One region of the Arthrobacter sp. BC5 genome, then DNA from elsewhere that is predicted to be linked to it. Evidence: riboswitches for the same ligand, from Rfam matches in the RefSeq annotation. Region 1 holds a riboswitch; the other holds the start of a gene.
What was found. A riboswitch is a leader RNA that binds a small molecule or an ion and turns the genes downstream of it on or off. The one in region 1 is predicted to bind cyclic di-AMP.

Region 1 (7,262 bases):
GCGGGATCCCCACCAACGAGCGCCTGGAATTCCTCGGCGACTCGGTGTTGGGCCTCTCGGTGACGGATGCGCTGTACCGCGACAACCCCGGACTCTCCGAGGGGGAACTTGCGAAGAGGCGATCCGCCGTCGTCAGCACCAAGGCACTCGCCGGGGTGGCCCGTACCCTGGACCTCGGGAGCCACGTGCTGCTCGGGCAGGGTGAGAAACTCACCAACGGGCGCGACAAGGCCTCGATCCTCGCCGACACCATGGAGGCAGTCATCGGTGCGGCCTACCTCAGCCATGGCATCGAGACCGCGCGCGCGATGGTCATGCGGCTCATCGGACCATTGCTGCGGGATTCCGCCGTGCTCGGCGAGGGCACCGACTGGAAGACCCGCATCCAGGAGACAGCGGCCGCACGGCGCCTCGGACTCATCGACTACCAGGTGGAGGGGACGGGGCCCGACCACGCCCGCACCTTCACGGCGCGCCTGCTGATCGGCGGTGTGGCGTACGGCTCCGGATACGGGAATTCGAAGAAGGAAGCCGAGCAGGCGGCCGCGGCCGAGTCCTGGAAGCTCCTGGTGTCCGGTGCCGGTGCATCGCCGGACGGCGATGCGGCGGACGCCCGGCCCGCCGTCGGGCCCTGAATGCCTGAACTGCCCGAGGTCGAGGTGGTGCGCCGCGGCCTTGCGCGCTGGGTGAGCGGGCGGGTCATCGAGACCGTCGAGGTCCTGGACGCCCGGTCGCTCCGACGTCATGTCGCCGGAGTGGAGGACTTCGAGGGGAACGTGACGGGTGCCCGCGTGAGGGACGTCGTACGCCGCGGGAAGTTCCTCTGGATGACCCTCGAGGACCACGCGGGCGCGGCAGCGCGCCCCCGCGTGGCACTCATGGCCCACCTCGGCATGAGCGGGCAGCTGCTGATCGAAGAGCCTGGTGCGCCGCAGGAGAAGCACCTCAAGGTACGCCTCCGGCTCTCCCGCGCTCTCGACGAGGACGGCGCGGACCTTCCGGCCGATCTGCGGTTCGTGGACCAGCGCATCTTCGGCGGCATGTTCGTCGCCGACCTGGAGCCGACGGAGGACGGCGGGCCGGGCGGGCTCGGAGCCGGCGGCCTTCCCCTGGTGCCCCATCAGGCCGCGCACATCGCGCGCGATCCCCTCGATCCGGCGTTCTCCGCGGAGTCCTTCCACCGACGCCTCCGGGAACGGAGGACCGGGCTCAAACGTGCCCTGCTCGATCAGGGCCTCATCTCGGGTATCGGCAACATCTATGCCGACGAGGCGTTATGGGCGGCCAGGTTCCACTACGCCCGTCCCACCGACACCATGAGGCGTCCCGATACCGAGCGCATCCTCGAGGCGGCCACCACCGTCATGACCCGCGCCCTGGCGGCCGGCGGAACGAGCTTCGATGCGCTGTACGTGAACGTGAACGGGGCGTCCGGCTACTTCGCCCGCGACCTCGAAGCCTACGGCCGCGCAGGCCAGGCCTGCCGTCGGTGCGCTGCGGAGGGCCGGCACACCCTGCTGCGCCGGGAGTCCTTCATGAACAGGTCGTCCTACCTGTGTCCTTTCTGCCAACCGAAGCCGCGCAACGCACGCCTGTAGTCGAGCGTGCCGGATGCCGGATGCCGGGTGAGATCAAGTCTCGTGATCCAAACGTGACAAGAGCAGGCCCAGCGCGTACCGTTGATCCCGCGCCCGTCCACAACGGAGGGGCGCCCTTCCTCACTCTGCCTAACCCTGTCGATGAGGACGGACCGTTCGCACAAGACATTCGACAGGGGCGGGGGAACCGATAGCGGACTCGGTCACGAGTCCTAGGGGTAAAGACACGCGTGGACCAGCTTTGGGGCGGTGATCCACGAACAGCGCGTCCGGATGTCCCATCCGAACCCGACAGCTAACTTCGTAGGCATTGGGAAAGGCATCATCATGTCCAGAAAGAGCCATGTCGCGCGCCACCGGGCCGTCCCCGCGCGCATCAACCCCCTCGTCACCGCATCCCGTGCAGTCACCGCGACTGCCTCGGTTGCCGGCAAGCCCGCAGCCGTCGTGGTTGCCGCATCCGGCATCATGATGGGCGCAGCACTTCCGGCCAGCGCCGCTGGTGAGATCGTCCCCGTCGAGACGGTCAGCCAGCAGGCCGCAGCAGTGAGCACCGCTTCAGCCGGTTCCTACACGGTCCAGGCCGGCGACACCCTCGGCAGCATCGCAGCGGCTCACGGCGTGAGCCTCGACGGCCTGTTCACGGCCAACGGCCTCGGCTACAGCTCGATCATCTACCCCGGCCAGTCGCTCTCGCTCAGCGGTTCGGCTGCATCCCCGCAGTACTCGGTGCAGTCCGCTTCCGTGGTAGCCGCACCGCAGGCTGCTCCCGCTGCTCCTGCTCCTGCTGCGCCGTACAGCTTCCAGTCGGCATCGGTCGCTCCGGCGGCTGGTGGCATCGTCGGAACGGCCCTGCAGGGCAAGGGGTCCGGCTACGTCTACGGCGGCACCGCCTACGGCGCCTGGGACTGCTCGGGCTTCGTCCAGTGGGCCTACGCCCAGAACGGCATCAGCCTCCCGCGCACCACCTGGGCGCAGTTCGCAGCCCTGCGTCCCACCGGCAACCCCCAGCCGGGCGACCTGGTGAGCCAGAACGGCGGCAGCCACGTCGGTATCTACCTCGGCAACGGCCAGATGATCAGTGCTCTCAACCCCTCGCAGGGTACGCAGGTGCACTCCGTCAACGTCATGTCGGTGGACGGCTACTACACCCGCTAGCGTGTCGTCGGTCCGCCGATGACGCACCAGTGACACAGAAGGGCGGGATGCATGCATCCCGTCCTTCGTCATGTCCCGGTGGGGTCGCCGGCTCAGCGGTAGGAGGCGGCCAGCCGCTCGAAGCCGTCGTCGAGAGCGACCGACGGTTCCCACTGCAGGACCTCCCGGGTGCGCCGCTGGTCGAACCAGTGCGCCGTCGACAGCTGCTCGGCGAGGAAGCGGGTCATGGGTGGTTCGTCCGGCCGCCGAAGCGCGCTCCAGGCGCGCTCGATCACCGCGCCCGCACCGCGCGCGATGGTTCCGGGTACGGACCATGCGGGCGGCCGCACGCCTCCGGCACGGCAGATCCCCTCGAGCAGCTCTGCGATGGGGCGCGGCTCGCCGTTGGTCACGACGAACGCCTGGCCCCGGGCGGCCTCGATCCGGCAGAGGCAGGCGACGATGGCCGACGCGGCGTTGTCGACGTACGTGGTGTCGATCAGGGCGGTCCCTCCGTCGAGGAGGGGCAACCGGCCGTGGCGGGCCCGGTCGATGACGCGTTCCACGAGCTGCGTGTCGCCCGGACCCCAGACGATGTGTGGCCGTACCGCCGCGACGCGGAAGGCCGGGGTGGAACGGGCGAGGGCCAGCAGTTCGGCCGCTGCCTTGGTGCGCGCATAGTGGCCCCGGGCGTGGTCTGGATCGGCCGGACCGGCCGCGGCACCGACCAGCGACGTCCCCTGGTGTGCGACCGATGGCGAGGAGACGTGGACGACGTCGGTGACCCCTGCCTCCGCGGCGGCGTCGAGGAGGTACCGGGTGCCGTCGATGTTCGTGCGGACGAACTCGTCGGTGGCGCCCGTGAAGGACACCTTCGCGGCCAGGTGGATCACGGCGTCGCAGCCCTCCACCGCCGCGGCGACGGCCGTCCTGTCCGTGATCGATCCGAGGACGTCCTGGGCGCCCTCGACGCGGGAGGGGCGGCGCTGGAAGCACCGCACCTCGTGGCCGTCGTCGAGGAGGTGCTCCGCGACGGCGCGTCCGAGCATGCCGCTCGCTCCGGTCACGAGGACCGTCACAGGGATCCCGCCCGTCCGCCGGAGAGGAACCGGCCGCTCCACTCGGAGATCCGCGCGCGGTCGATCTTCGCATTGTGGCGGATGTCCACCGGAAGCGCCGGAACCGTGATGACGGCTGCGAGTCCGATACCGCGTCCGCGCGCCGCGGACCGGGCAGCCGCCGCCAGCGGGGAGGCGGCGAGGTGCGGACGGCGTCCCGCATCCTTCGTCTCGAGGACTGCGACGACCGCCTGGGTACCCGAAGGGCCCACGCCGACGACCGCCGCGAGACGGACCCCGTCCACCGCCTCGAGCGCCTGCTCGAGTCCGACGGGCGTCACGATCCCCGCCGCGGTGGTGATGACGTGCCCCAGCCTGCCCTCCACCCAGAGGCGGCCGTCCGCGTCGAGGTGCCCGACGTCGCCCGTGCGGTGCCAGGGGTGCGTGCGTGCGGAATCCTGCTGCGTCCTCCACAGCCGGAAGTAGCGGTCCTTGACGTGGGGGGCGTCGACGAGGATCTCGCCCGTCACTCCCGGCGCCGCCGTCGGCTCCCCGGTCGCCGCGCCGGCGCCGTCGAGCGGGGCCACGGACACCCGGGCTCCGTGGACCGGGCGGCCGACGCAGACCCCGTTGCCGGCGCCGGCGAGTCCGGACGCCGCAGCCGCCGCCGCGGCCCGGATGCCGTCGTGGTCGATGTCCGCGACGAGGAGCGACTCCGTCATTCCGTAGGGCGTGTGGAGGGACGCTGCGGGCACGAGGTGCTGCAGGGCATCCAGGAGCGGGACGGGGATCGGGGCGCCGGCGGAGAGTAGCAGCGAGATCCGTGCCAGGGCCTTCGTTCCGGCCGGGCTGAGGTCGGACGATGTGGCGAGCACGTTCCGCAGGGCTGCCGGCGATGCGAAGACGACGCTCGCGCCGACGGCATCGGCAGCATCGGCGAGGGCCTGCGCGGTCAGTGTCCGCGGGGCTGTCACGTCCATGGCGGGCGTGACGGAGGTCGCACCGAGCGCGGGGCCGAGCAGGGCGAACGGCGCGAAGCCTGCCACGAGCGATGCGCCCGGCCCGAGTCCGAGCGTGGACTCGACGGCGTCGCGCATCGCGGAGAGCCGGCGGTGGGTGTAGACCACGCCCTTCGCCGGGCCGGTCGAGCCCGAGGTGAAGAGGATCGCGGCGTCGGCATCGGCAGCCGGGGTGGGCGGGGCCGACGGTCCGGGCCGTGCGGCGCGCAGGTCGTTGAGCGAAGCCTCCACGTTGAGCATCGTCCGTTTCGCCGCCGGCAGCGCGGTGGCGCTGATCCGGCGCCCGGGCCAGCCGAAGGCACGGGCGGCGAGGAGGGCGCGTTCGATACCGATGACGACGTCGGGCGCGGCACCCTTGACGGCCCGGTTGAGACCGCGGGCGCCGAGGCCGGCGTCGGCGACCACGATCACGGCGCCGATCCGGAGGCAGGCGTAGATCAGGACGGTGAGGTCCACTCCGGGGGGCACGAGCAGGCTCACGCGGCTGCCGGAGCCGTAGCCCAGCGCCACCAGGCCCGCGGCGACGGCGTCCACGTCGTCGGCGAGCTCCCGCCAGGACAGGGTGCGCGGCGGACCGGCAGGAGTCATCTCCGCGACAGCCGTCGTCGAACCCTGCGGCCCGGCGGCGAGGTCTGCGAGTCGTCGGCCCAGCGGTTCGTAGGCCGTGTCGTCCAGGAGGTCGTCCGGGGGTGTCGTGGCGGCGGCGACGGGTGCGCCCGCGCCGACGGACCGCGCCACCAGCCACTCCATCGCGGTCGACGCCGTGTCGGCGTCCTCCTGCACGAGGTGGCTTGCGCGCTCGAAACGGTGGACGTCCGCATGGGGCAGCCGGCGGGCGAGGTCCTCGAGGTAGGGGTCCGAGAAGATGGGATCCTGCGGTCCCCACATCATCAGCACGGGGACGTCGATACTGCGGATGCCCTCCGCCGTCGTGGTGAGCGCGGAGTGGCTCGGGTGGGACGGGTCGGCAGGGATGTCCGAGACGAAGTTCGCGATGCCCTGGCGATCGGCCACCGTGCGGTACGGATCCCGGAACGCACGGCGTACGTCGCGGTCCAGGGCGGGCCGCGCGAGGGCGAGCGTCACGTCCAGGAAGGCGCTGGTGGTCCGGGTGCCGAGGCCGTGGACGCCCGGGGCGAGCGCGAGCCTGAGCGGCGCGGGGATGCGGCGGTCCGGATCCTGGTGGATGGCCGTGTTCGTGAGGATGACCCCTGCGAGGTCCTCCCGGTTGCGGTCGGCGTAACCGAGGCTGACGACGCCGCCCCAGTCATGGCCGACCGTGACGACGGGACCGGTGAGCCCCACGGCCGCGACGAAGTCCTCGAGGTCCGTGATGCGGTCCGCCAGGCGCCGGAACGCACCCGTGCGCTCGGAGTAGCCCATGTCGAGCTGGTCCACGGCGATCACGCGCCAACCGGCAGCGAGGCCGGCCGCGAGATAGCTCCGCCAGAGATAGGACCACGTGGGGTTCCCGTGGACGCACAGCAGCGTACCCCGCACGTCCTCGCCGCCGCGGCCGAGCCCGTTGTCGAGGTAGTGCCAGCGGTGGCTCGCTCCCGGGGCGTCCGCCCCGCTGGTCGAGGGCACGTCGAGATACGTCGACCATGAGGGGTCGACGCCGGGGAGTGCTACCACGCAATCTCCATCATGGAGGTGTTCAGGCCGGATCCGACGCCGAGGCACAGCACGCGGTCGCCGGGGGTGAGGGACTGCGCCTCCTGCGCGAGGGTCATGGGCAGGGACGCCGGTCCCACGTTGCCCCAGTGCGGGAAGGTGATGGGGACGCGTTCGCGCTCGAGGTCCACGGCCTTGATGATTGCGTTGGTGTAGGAGTTGGACACCTGGTGCGTGACGTAGCGGTCCATCGCGTCCCACCTCCAGCCGTCCGCCTGTGCCTCGTGCCACGCGGTGACCACGAGTTCGAGTCCGCCGTCGAGCAGTCCCTTGGTGTCGGTGTACATCCCGTCGATGCCGCCCACGCACAGCTCGTGGTGCTGCGTCCCCGCGCGGGACACCCCGCCGATGATGCGGTGCGAGCCGGGGTGGAGGTCGGCGGGGCCGATCACGGCGGCGGCAGCACCGGAGCCGAGGGTGAGGGTCGCGAATTCGCTGAGGAAGTCCTCGCGCGTCGAGTCCTCACGGTTCAGGCGGTTGAAGGTCGCTTCCTGCGTCCGCTGGGCGTCCTCGCCGGCGACGATCAGGGCGTACTTGATCTGCCCCGAATCGATCATGTTCGCCGCGAGGGTCATGCCGTTGACGAAGCCGAGGCAGGCGTTGGCGAGGTCGAAGTTCATGGCCGAGGACGGGAGGCCCAGGGAATGGTGGATCTTCACCGCGACCGACGGTTCGAGGTTCCGCCGGGTGACGGAGGTGTTGATGAGCAGGCCGACGTCGCCGGGCTCGATGCCCGCTTCGGCCATCGCCTTGGCGCCGGCTTCGATGGCGGCGTC
Region 2 (7,262 bases), 1.0 Mb from region 1:
AGGACAAGGTGGGCTGGCTCGCCTATGTGGACGCCGGGATCAGGAACCTCCCCGGCAGGCCGGCGCGCACCACCATCTCCATCGACGGCGGCAGGCCCTTCGAGCGCCGTCTCCGCAGCGTGATGGGCGGAAACTGCGGGAAGATCATGGGCGGCCTCGAGATCTTCCCCGGCGCGAAGATCGACGACGGCCTGATGGACCTCATGACCGTCGCCCCGAAGGGCAAGCTCGGCTGGCTCGCCGTTGCCGGCAAGCTGTTCGCGCGCGGCAGGGGCAAGGACCCCTCCCTCGAGTACTTCCAGTGCCGCACGGCAGAGGTCACCCTGCGCGAGCCGCTCGAGGTGCAGCTCGACGGCGACCCGCTCGGCAAGGCGACGCACATGGCCTTCGAGATGAAGCCCGACTCGCTCCGCCTCCGGATGCCGCTGGGCTACAAGGACCCCGCCGTCGTCAGCGAGCCCCTGCCCTAGCGGAAGGAGGCGGCACCTCCCGGCCCGGGACGTGCTCCCCGCCGGGTACTCACAGCCAGGGCTGCGGATCCACCTTCTCGTCATCGACCAGGACCTCGAAGTGCAGGTGGCAGCCGGTGGAGTTGCCCGTGCTGCCGACCGCGCCGATGACGTCGCCGCGCTGCACCGTGGCCCCGACCACGACCCCGAGAGCGCTCATGTGGTTGTAGGTGGTCTTCAGGCCGTCGCCGTGGTCGATCACGATGCGCTGGCCTCCGCCGTACGCGTGCCAGCCGGAGTCCACGACGGTCCCCGCGTCGGCCGCCCTGACCGGCGTGCCGCACGCGCTGGCGTAATCCTGACCCGTGTGGAGTTCGGACGCGGAGCCGCCCAGGGGGTTGACGCGGTACCCGAAGGTCGAGGCGACCACCGGGTTGTCCACAGGAGCACCGAAGGCCTTGCGCTCCTTCGCAGCGGGTGTCAGCGAGGCCGAGAGCGCCCGCGCATCGGCGATGCTCGGCGCGATCCCCTCAGCGGCCGGACCTGCGCTCTCGAGGGCGAAGATGACCGTGGCCTCCGCCGGCGCGGTGACGGCCGGAGCGATCCCGGAGGCGAGGGCGACGCCGTCGGCGGGCGTGGTGGCGGCCGACGGCGCGACGGCCCCCATGAGGAGGCCCGCCGAGGCGAGCACGATACCGGCGGTGGCTGCGTTGTCACGCAGCCGGGCCAGCGGCGTCGGCCCGGCTGCTGCCAGGAGGAGCGTCGAGGAGCGGACCGCTGCGCGCCGTGCGGACCGGGCCTGTGGGCGCCCGCGCAGATCCGACGCGCGAGCGCTCCGCCGGGTGGGGAGGTCGGGTACCGGGGCGGCCGGCGTGGGCGCGGCGACCTCGGGCATCGGTGCACCGGCGGCCGCCTGGCGCTCGACCCTCTCCCTCTCGCGCAGTTCACGGCGGGTCGGGTCCGGCGCGGTGCCGAGCCCGCCCGGTACTGCAGGAACGGGCACGCCGGGAGCAGGAACCACGGAGGGAGGGGCGGGCAGAACGGGCGCCGGCAGGACGGCGATCGGCGCAGGTACCCGGAAGGCGGACCCGTGCTCCGCAGGTGCACCGGGAGCGGCCGCGGATGCCGTAGCTGCAGTCGCAGGAACGGCAGGACCCGCCGGGCCGGAGGAATGCGCCTGGGCGCGGAGCGAGCGACGGCTCGGAAGCGGGGCGTGGGCAGAGCGGCGGGGGGTCGGCTGGTGGTGCGCGCGCTCGTCGGACGCGCGACGGCGCCCGGACAGGACCGTCTGGGTCAACTGCATACCTCTCTCAGGACGCCCACGGAGTTAGCTGTCGGATTTGAGCAAGAGTTGACTCGGCCCCCTCGGCGCGGGCTCGGACGGCGGCAGGACCGCACCCGAGGCGCGCCGTGCTGAGGGCTTCACCCCAAGACGGCACGAGCCGCCGGAATGTGGATCCTCCACCCCTGCCACAGGTTGTTCAGGCGGTCCGCTGGCAGGGTTAGGCGTGCGGACCTGGATCACATGGACCAGCTTTGACTGGTCAAACATTAGGCGAGGACACGCGTAGTTACAATTCCGTTATCCAGCCTGTGGATGATCCGTGCGATACTGCGTTCCGGCATCGGAATCCTGCGGAAAGACGCGGGAGAACCTGAGTTTCGGCCGCCGTCGGTGCTTCAGGAAAGCTCTGCGCGCCCCTTGCGCCAATAGCCCATGAAGGCAACCTGTTTCCTGTCCACCCCTACGTCCCGTACGAGGTAGCGACGCAGTCCACGCACCACGGCTGCCTCGCCCGCGATCCACGCATAGAAGGGCTGGCTGCCCGGGAGGCGCCCGGGATTGACCGTCGATCTCACGATCGCCGCCTCGAGCCGCTGCGGTGTCTCCCAGAGGATGGTCCTGTCGATGTCCACGTCCTCGGGCTCGCGTCCCCCCGCAACCGGCTCCGGACCCGAGAGCGACACCCAGCCCGGAACCCGGACGGCGTCGCGGACCGCCGACTCGAGGAGTTCGCCGTGGCCCCGCCGCCCGCGCACGAGCCAGGTGATGGCGACGGACGACCGCGTCCGGATGTCCTGGATGTCCTGCCCGTCCGGCACCTCGAGGAACGCATGACCGCTGATGTCCCCTGGCAGCGCCTCGAGAATCGCGCTGATGGCCGGCACCGCCGTCTCGTCGCCCGCGAGGAGCACGTGCTGCGCGAGTCCCGGGCTCCATTCGATCCCGCCGTAGGCGCCCGCCGTCGCGCACTGGGCCGCCGAGGAGTTGGGGCCGATCACGCAGACACGGTCACCGGGCCGGGCCGCTGCCGCCCATTCCGACGCGGGCCCACCGCGCCCGTCGGCGTCGAGGTGCATGACGAAGTCGACGTCGATCTCCGGCTGCGCGCCCCCGCAGCGGGACTCGCGGACGGTGTAGGTGCGCATGCAGCCTCGCTCCTCCGCCTCGAGGCCGAGCCACAGCTGGTACCAGTTCGCCGAATCACCGCGCTTCATCATCCCTGCGATGTCGGGGCACTCGCGCCCCGCCGCGGGAATGACGATCTTGATCCGGAGATCGAGGGTCTCCCCTGCCACGCCGAACGCCGCCAGGCAGGTCCCGCCGAAGGTGATGCGGCGGAACGTGGGGCTGAGGTCCTGCACCGCCGTGACGACGACGTCGAACGCCAGCACCATGGGCTCGGTGTCCGCCGTGGTGCGCCGCGAATTCCGCTGGCTGACTTCGGTCATGATGCTGCCTCCACGTGGGCGGGAACGGTGTCCTGCGGGTTGGGTCGGTAGCCCCGGAGCGGCTCGTGGCCGGCCGGGGGTGTCGGGGGACGGACGGGGGCTGCGGCACCGTGGTGCCGACTCATGGGAACCACCATGGGCGTGCCGGACACCGGGTCCTCGATCACGCGGCACGCCAGGTCGAAGACGTTCGAGACCATGTCCTCGGTGACGACGGCGGACGGCACCCCCTCGGCGACGATCCGGCCGTGCCGCATCGCGATCAGGTGGTCCGCGTAGCGCGCCGCGAGGTTCAGGTCGTGCAGCACCATGACGACGGTCGTCCCGGAGCGCCGGTTGAGGTCGGTGATGAGGTCGAGCACCTCGATCTGGTGGGTGACGTCGAGGAACGTGGTGGGCTCGTCGAGAAGCAGGATCCCCGTCTGCTGCGCAAGGGCCATCGCGATCCACACGCGCTGGCGCTGGCCGCCGCTCAGCTCGTCGACGCTGCGGTCGGCCAGAGCGAGCGTGTCCGTGGCTTCGAGCGCGTCCGCGACGGCGGCTTCGTCCTCCGGCGTCCACTGCCGGAACCAACCCTGGTGGGGGTAGCGCCCTCGCCCTACGAGATCAGCGACGCTGATGCCGTCCGGGGCGAGCGGAGTCTGCGGCAGGAGCCCGAGCACGCGGGCCACGGCCTTCGTGGACTGCGCATGGATGTCCGATCCGTTGAGGACCACCGTGCCGGCGACCGGTTTGAGGAGTCGGGCGAGGCCCCGCAGCAGGGTCGACTTGCCGCACGCGTTGGCGCCGACGATCACCGTGACCTTGCCCGCCGGAAGGTCGACGGTCAGGCCGTCGACCACGGTGCGCTCGTCGTACGCGAGTGTGAGCCCCGCAGCGGACAGGCTGTCCGGCACCGTGGGGTCCTGGCGTCCAGCCATTCTCAGCCTCCCTGGCCTGATCGGTTCGCCGTGGCGAGCAGCCACAGCAGGAACGGCGCGCCGAGCGCGCCGGTCACCACTCCGACGGGCAGCGACGTCCCGGGGATGAGGTTCGCGGCGACGAAATCCGCCCCGAGGACGATTCCGGCACCCACGAGGGCGGCCATCACCAGCGATGGACGGTTGCCGAGCAGGCGCCGCGCTATCGGCCCGGACAGGAAGGCGATCGCTGCGATGGGCCCGGCCGCCGCGGTGGCGACGGCGGCGAGGGCCACGGCACTGGACATGAGGCCCAGCCGCGCCGCCTCGACGCGGACGCCGAGGCCGGCGGCGGCGTCGTCTCCGAGTTCGAGTCCCTGCAGGCTGCGGGAGAGGATCGCGGCGGCGGGCAGCAGGACGACGAGGGAGGCGACCAGCACCGTGACGCGATCCCAGGTGCTCGAGTTCAGCGACCCGTTGAGCCACAGCAGCGCTTCGCTCGCCGTGCGGAGGTCCGCGCGGGTGATGAGGAAGCTCACGAGTGCGTGCATCACCGCCGCGAAGCCGATGCCGACGAGGATCAGCCGGTATCCCGAGACTCCCCCGCGGCGCGAGATGAGGTAGATCGCCGCAGCGACCACCATGGCCCCGATCAGCGCGGAGAAGGACACGGCGGCGCCGGCGGCGCCGAAGAGGACGATCGCCGTCACCGCCGAGGCGCTCGCCCCGTAGCTGATGCCGATGATGTCAGGGCTCGCGAGGGGGTTCCGCAGCATGGTCTGGAAGACGGACCCGGCGATGCCGAAGGCGATGCCGACCAGGAGCCCGATCACGGCCCGCGGCAGCTTGTTCTCCATCACGATGAAGCTGGCGCCCGGGATGTCGGCGCCTCCGAGGATGCGGAAGAAGTCCGGGATGGTCACGGTGTAGGTGCCGAGCAGGATGTTCACGGCGAACAGCACGACGACGGCGCCGCCTGCCGCTGCCATGCGCGCGCCGGTGCTCCGGCGGCGCTGGGCGCGTGCGGCGGCGAGGCCTGCTGCGGGACGTGCCGCATCCCGCGGAAGCGCGACGGGAGCGGGATCGAGCGATGTGCTCACAGGTGCGCCATCCTGCGCCGGCGCACGAGCCAGACGAAGAAGGGAGCGCCCACGACCGCCGTCATGATGCCGACCTGCACCTCGCCCGGCGGCAGGACCACCCGGCCGATGATGTCCGCCCCGAGCAGCAGAACCGGCCCGAGGAGGGCCGAGAACGGCAGGATCCAGCGGTAGTCGGCACCGACGAGGAGGCGCACCATGTGCGGGATGACGAGCCCCACGAAGGCGATCGGCCCGGCTGCTGCGACGGCTGCACCGCACAGGACGACCACGCCCAGGGCGGTGATGCCTCGGGCCAGGTTCACATTCTGGCCGAGGCCGCGGGCGACGTCGTCGCCCAGGGCGAGGCTGTTGAGGACCTTGCCCGTGGGGAGGGTGAGCACGAGGCCTGCCAGGAGGAAGGGGGCTACGGTGCCGATGACCTCCCAGCCCCGGCCGGAGAGCGTTCCGACCTGCCAGAAACGGAAGGCGTCGAGGGTTTCCTGGCTGGACACGAGGACGGCGTTGGTGAGGCTCCCGAGGCCCGCGGCAAGGGCCGCACCGGCCAGCGCGAGCTTGACCGGTGTCGCGCCCTCCCGTCCGAGGCTCGCGACGGCGTAGACCGCGAGCGCTGCCGCACCCGCACCCGCGAAGGCGAACCAGATGTAGCCGGCCGCGGTGGAGAGTCCGAAGACGTAGATGCCGAGGACCACGGCGAGGGAGGCTCCGGCGTTGATGCCCAGGATCCCCGGATCTGCCAGCGGGTTCCGCGCGATCCCCTGCAGGGCGGCCCCCGCCGTTGCCAGCGCCGCCCCGACCAGCAGCCCGATCACCGTCCGCGGTACGCGTGAGAGGACGACGGCGTGGTCGCCGTCCGAGGGATCGAAGGCCGTCACGGCGTCGATCACGGTGGCGAGGCCGACCGAGCGGGCACCGATGGCGAGCGACGCGAAGCAGAACACCAGGAGGACGAGGGCGGCCAGGACGAGCTTGGCGAGGGTGCGGGATACCGGTACCCGGCGGCGTACGACCGGGCCCGACATCCTGCCCTGAGCAGGTCGCATCACGGAGGCCTGGACTGCCATGGTGCCTCCCTCGGACGGTCGATCGGTCTGAGGTAAGGGTAGCCTGTGCTACTCACAATTAAGAAACGTCTTTGTTCCCTAATGCCTGTGCGTGAGTGGCCTGGCGCAGGTCGGCAGCTGCAGCCCTCCCGGCTACTCCGCGGCCGGCGGCGTCCCGTTCCCGAAAGGGCGTCCACCGAGGGATTCCCGCCCGTGCGGGGTCGTCCAGCCCGCGAGGTCCGGCCCCTTGGGGACGATCCCGGTGGGATTGATGTCCTCGTGCACGATGTAGTAGTGCTGCTTGATCTGCTCGAAGTCGATCGTGTCGCCGAACCCCGGCGTCTGGAACAGATCGCGGGCATAGCCCCACAGGGCGGGCATCTCCGTCAGTTTGTTCCGGTTGCACTTGAAGTGGCCGTGGTAGACGGGGTCGAACCGGACGAGCGTGGTGAACAGCCGGACATCCGCCTCGGTGATGGTGTCCCCCACGAGGAACCGCTGTGAGGTCAGGCGTTCCTCGAGCCAGTCCAACGCCGCGAAGAGGCGGTCGTAGGCGGCCTCGTACGCTTCCTGCGAGCCTGCGAAACCGCACCGGTACACGCCGTTGTTCACCTCGGTGAAGACGCGCTTGTTGACGGTGTCGATCTCCTCCCGGAGCGCCTCGGGGTACAGGTCGGGGGCGCCCGCGCGATGGAAGTCCTTCCACTCGCTGGAGAAGTCGAGCGTGATCTGGGGGAAGTTGTTCGTCACCACGGCGCCGGTGGTGGTGTCCACGATCGCCGGTACGGTGATGCCCCGGGAGTAGTGGGGGTCCCGCTTGAAGAAGGCCTCCTGAAGCCGCTCGATGCCGAGCACGGGATCCCTGCCGTCCGGATCGAGATCGAAGGTCCAGGACCGGCTGTCGTGCGTGGGGCCGGGGGTGCCGAGCGAGATCGCGTCCTCCAGCCCGAGGAGGCGTCGCACGATGATGGTGCGGTTGGCCCAGGGACAGGCCCGCGCGGCGATCAGGCGGTAGCGGCCCGCCTCGACCGGATAGCC

Region 2: linked by a shared signal. The riboswitch ahead of AC1MFI_RS07000 (M23 family metallopeptidase) and the one ahead of AC1MFI_RS11845 (C40 family peptidase) in region 1 are both predicted to bind cyclic di-AMP.

What each region holds. Positions count from the first base shown of each region.
Region 1 is NZ_CM155273.1:2,548,300-2,555,561, forward strand. Features, by position in the region: gene rnc (ribonuclease III) at 1-635, shown strand, start outside; gene mutM (bifunctional DNA-formamidopyrimidine glycosylase/DNA-(apurinic or apyrimidinic site) lyase) at 636-1,598, shown strand; cyclic di-AMP (ydaO/yuaA leader) riboswitch at 1,739-1,923, shown strand; gene AC1MFI_RS11845 (C40 family peptidase) at 1,926-2,756, shown strand; gene AC1MFI_RS11850 (NAD-dependent epimerase/dehydratase family protein) at 2,849-3,814, opposite strand; gene AC1MFI_RS11855 (alpha/beta fold hydrolase) at 3,811-6,447, opposite strand; gene AC1MFI_RS11860 (3-oxoacyl-ACP synthase III) at 6,441-7,262, opposite strand, start outside.
Region 2 is NZ_CM155273.1:1,511,564-1,518,825, reverse strand. Features, by position in the region: gene AC1MFI_RS07005 (diacylglycerol/lipid kinase family protein) at 1-470, shown strand, start outside; gene AC1MFI_RS07000 (M23 family metallopeptidase) at 520-1,746, opposite strand; cyclic di-AMP (ydaO/yuaA leader) riboswitch at 1,750-1,968, opposite strand; gene AC1MFI_RS06995 (siderophore-interacting protein) at 2,130-3,182, opposite strand; gene AC1MFI_RS06990 (ABC transporter ATP-binding protein) at 3,179-4,102, opposite strand; gene AC1MFI_RS06985 (FecCD family ABC transporter permease) at 4,105-5,070, opposite strand; gene AC1MFI_RS06980 (FecCD family ABC transporter permease) at 5,178-6,224, opposite strand; gene AC1MFI_RS06975 (glutathione S-transferase family protein) at 6,378-7,262, opposite strand, start outside.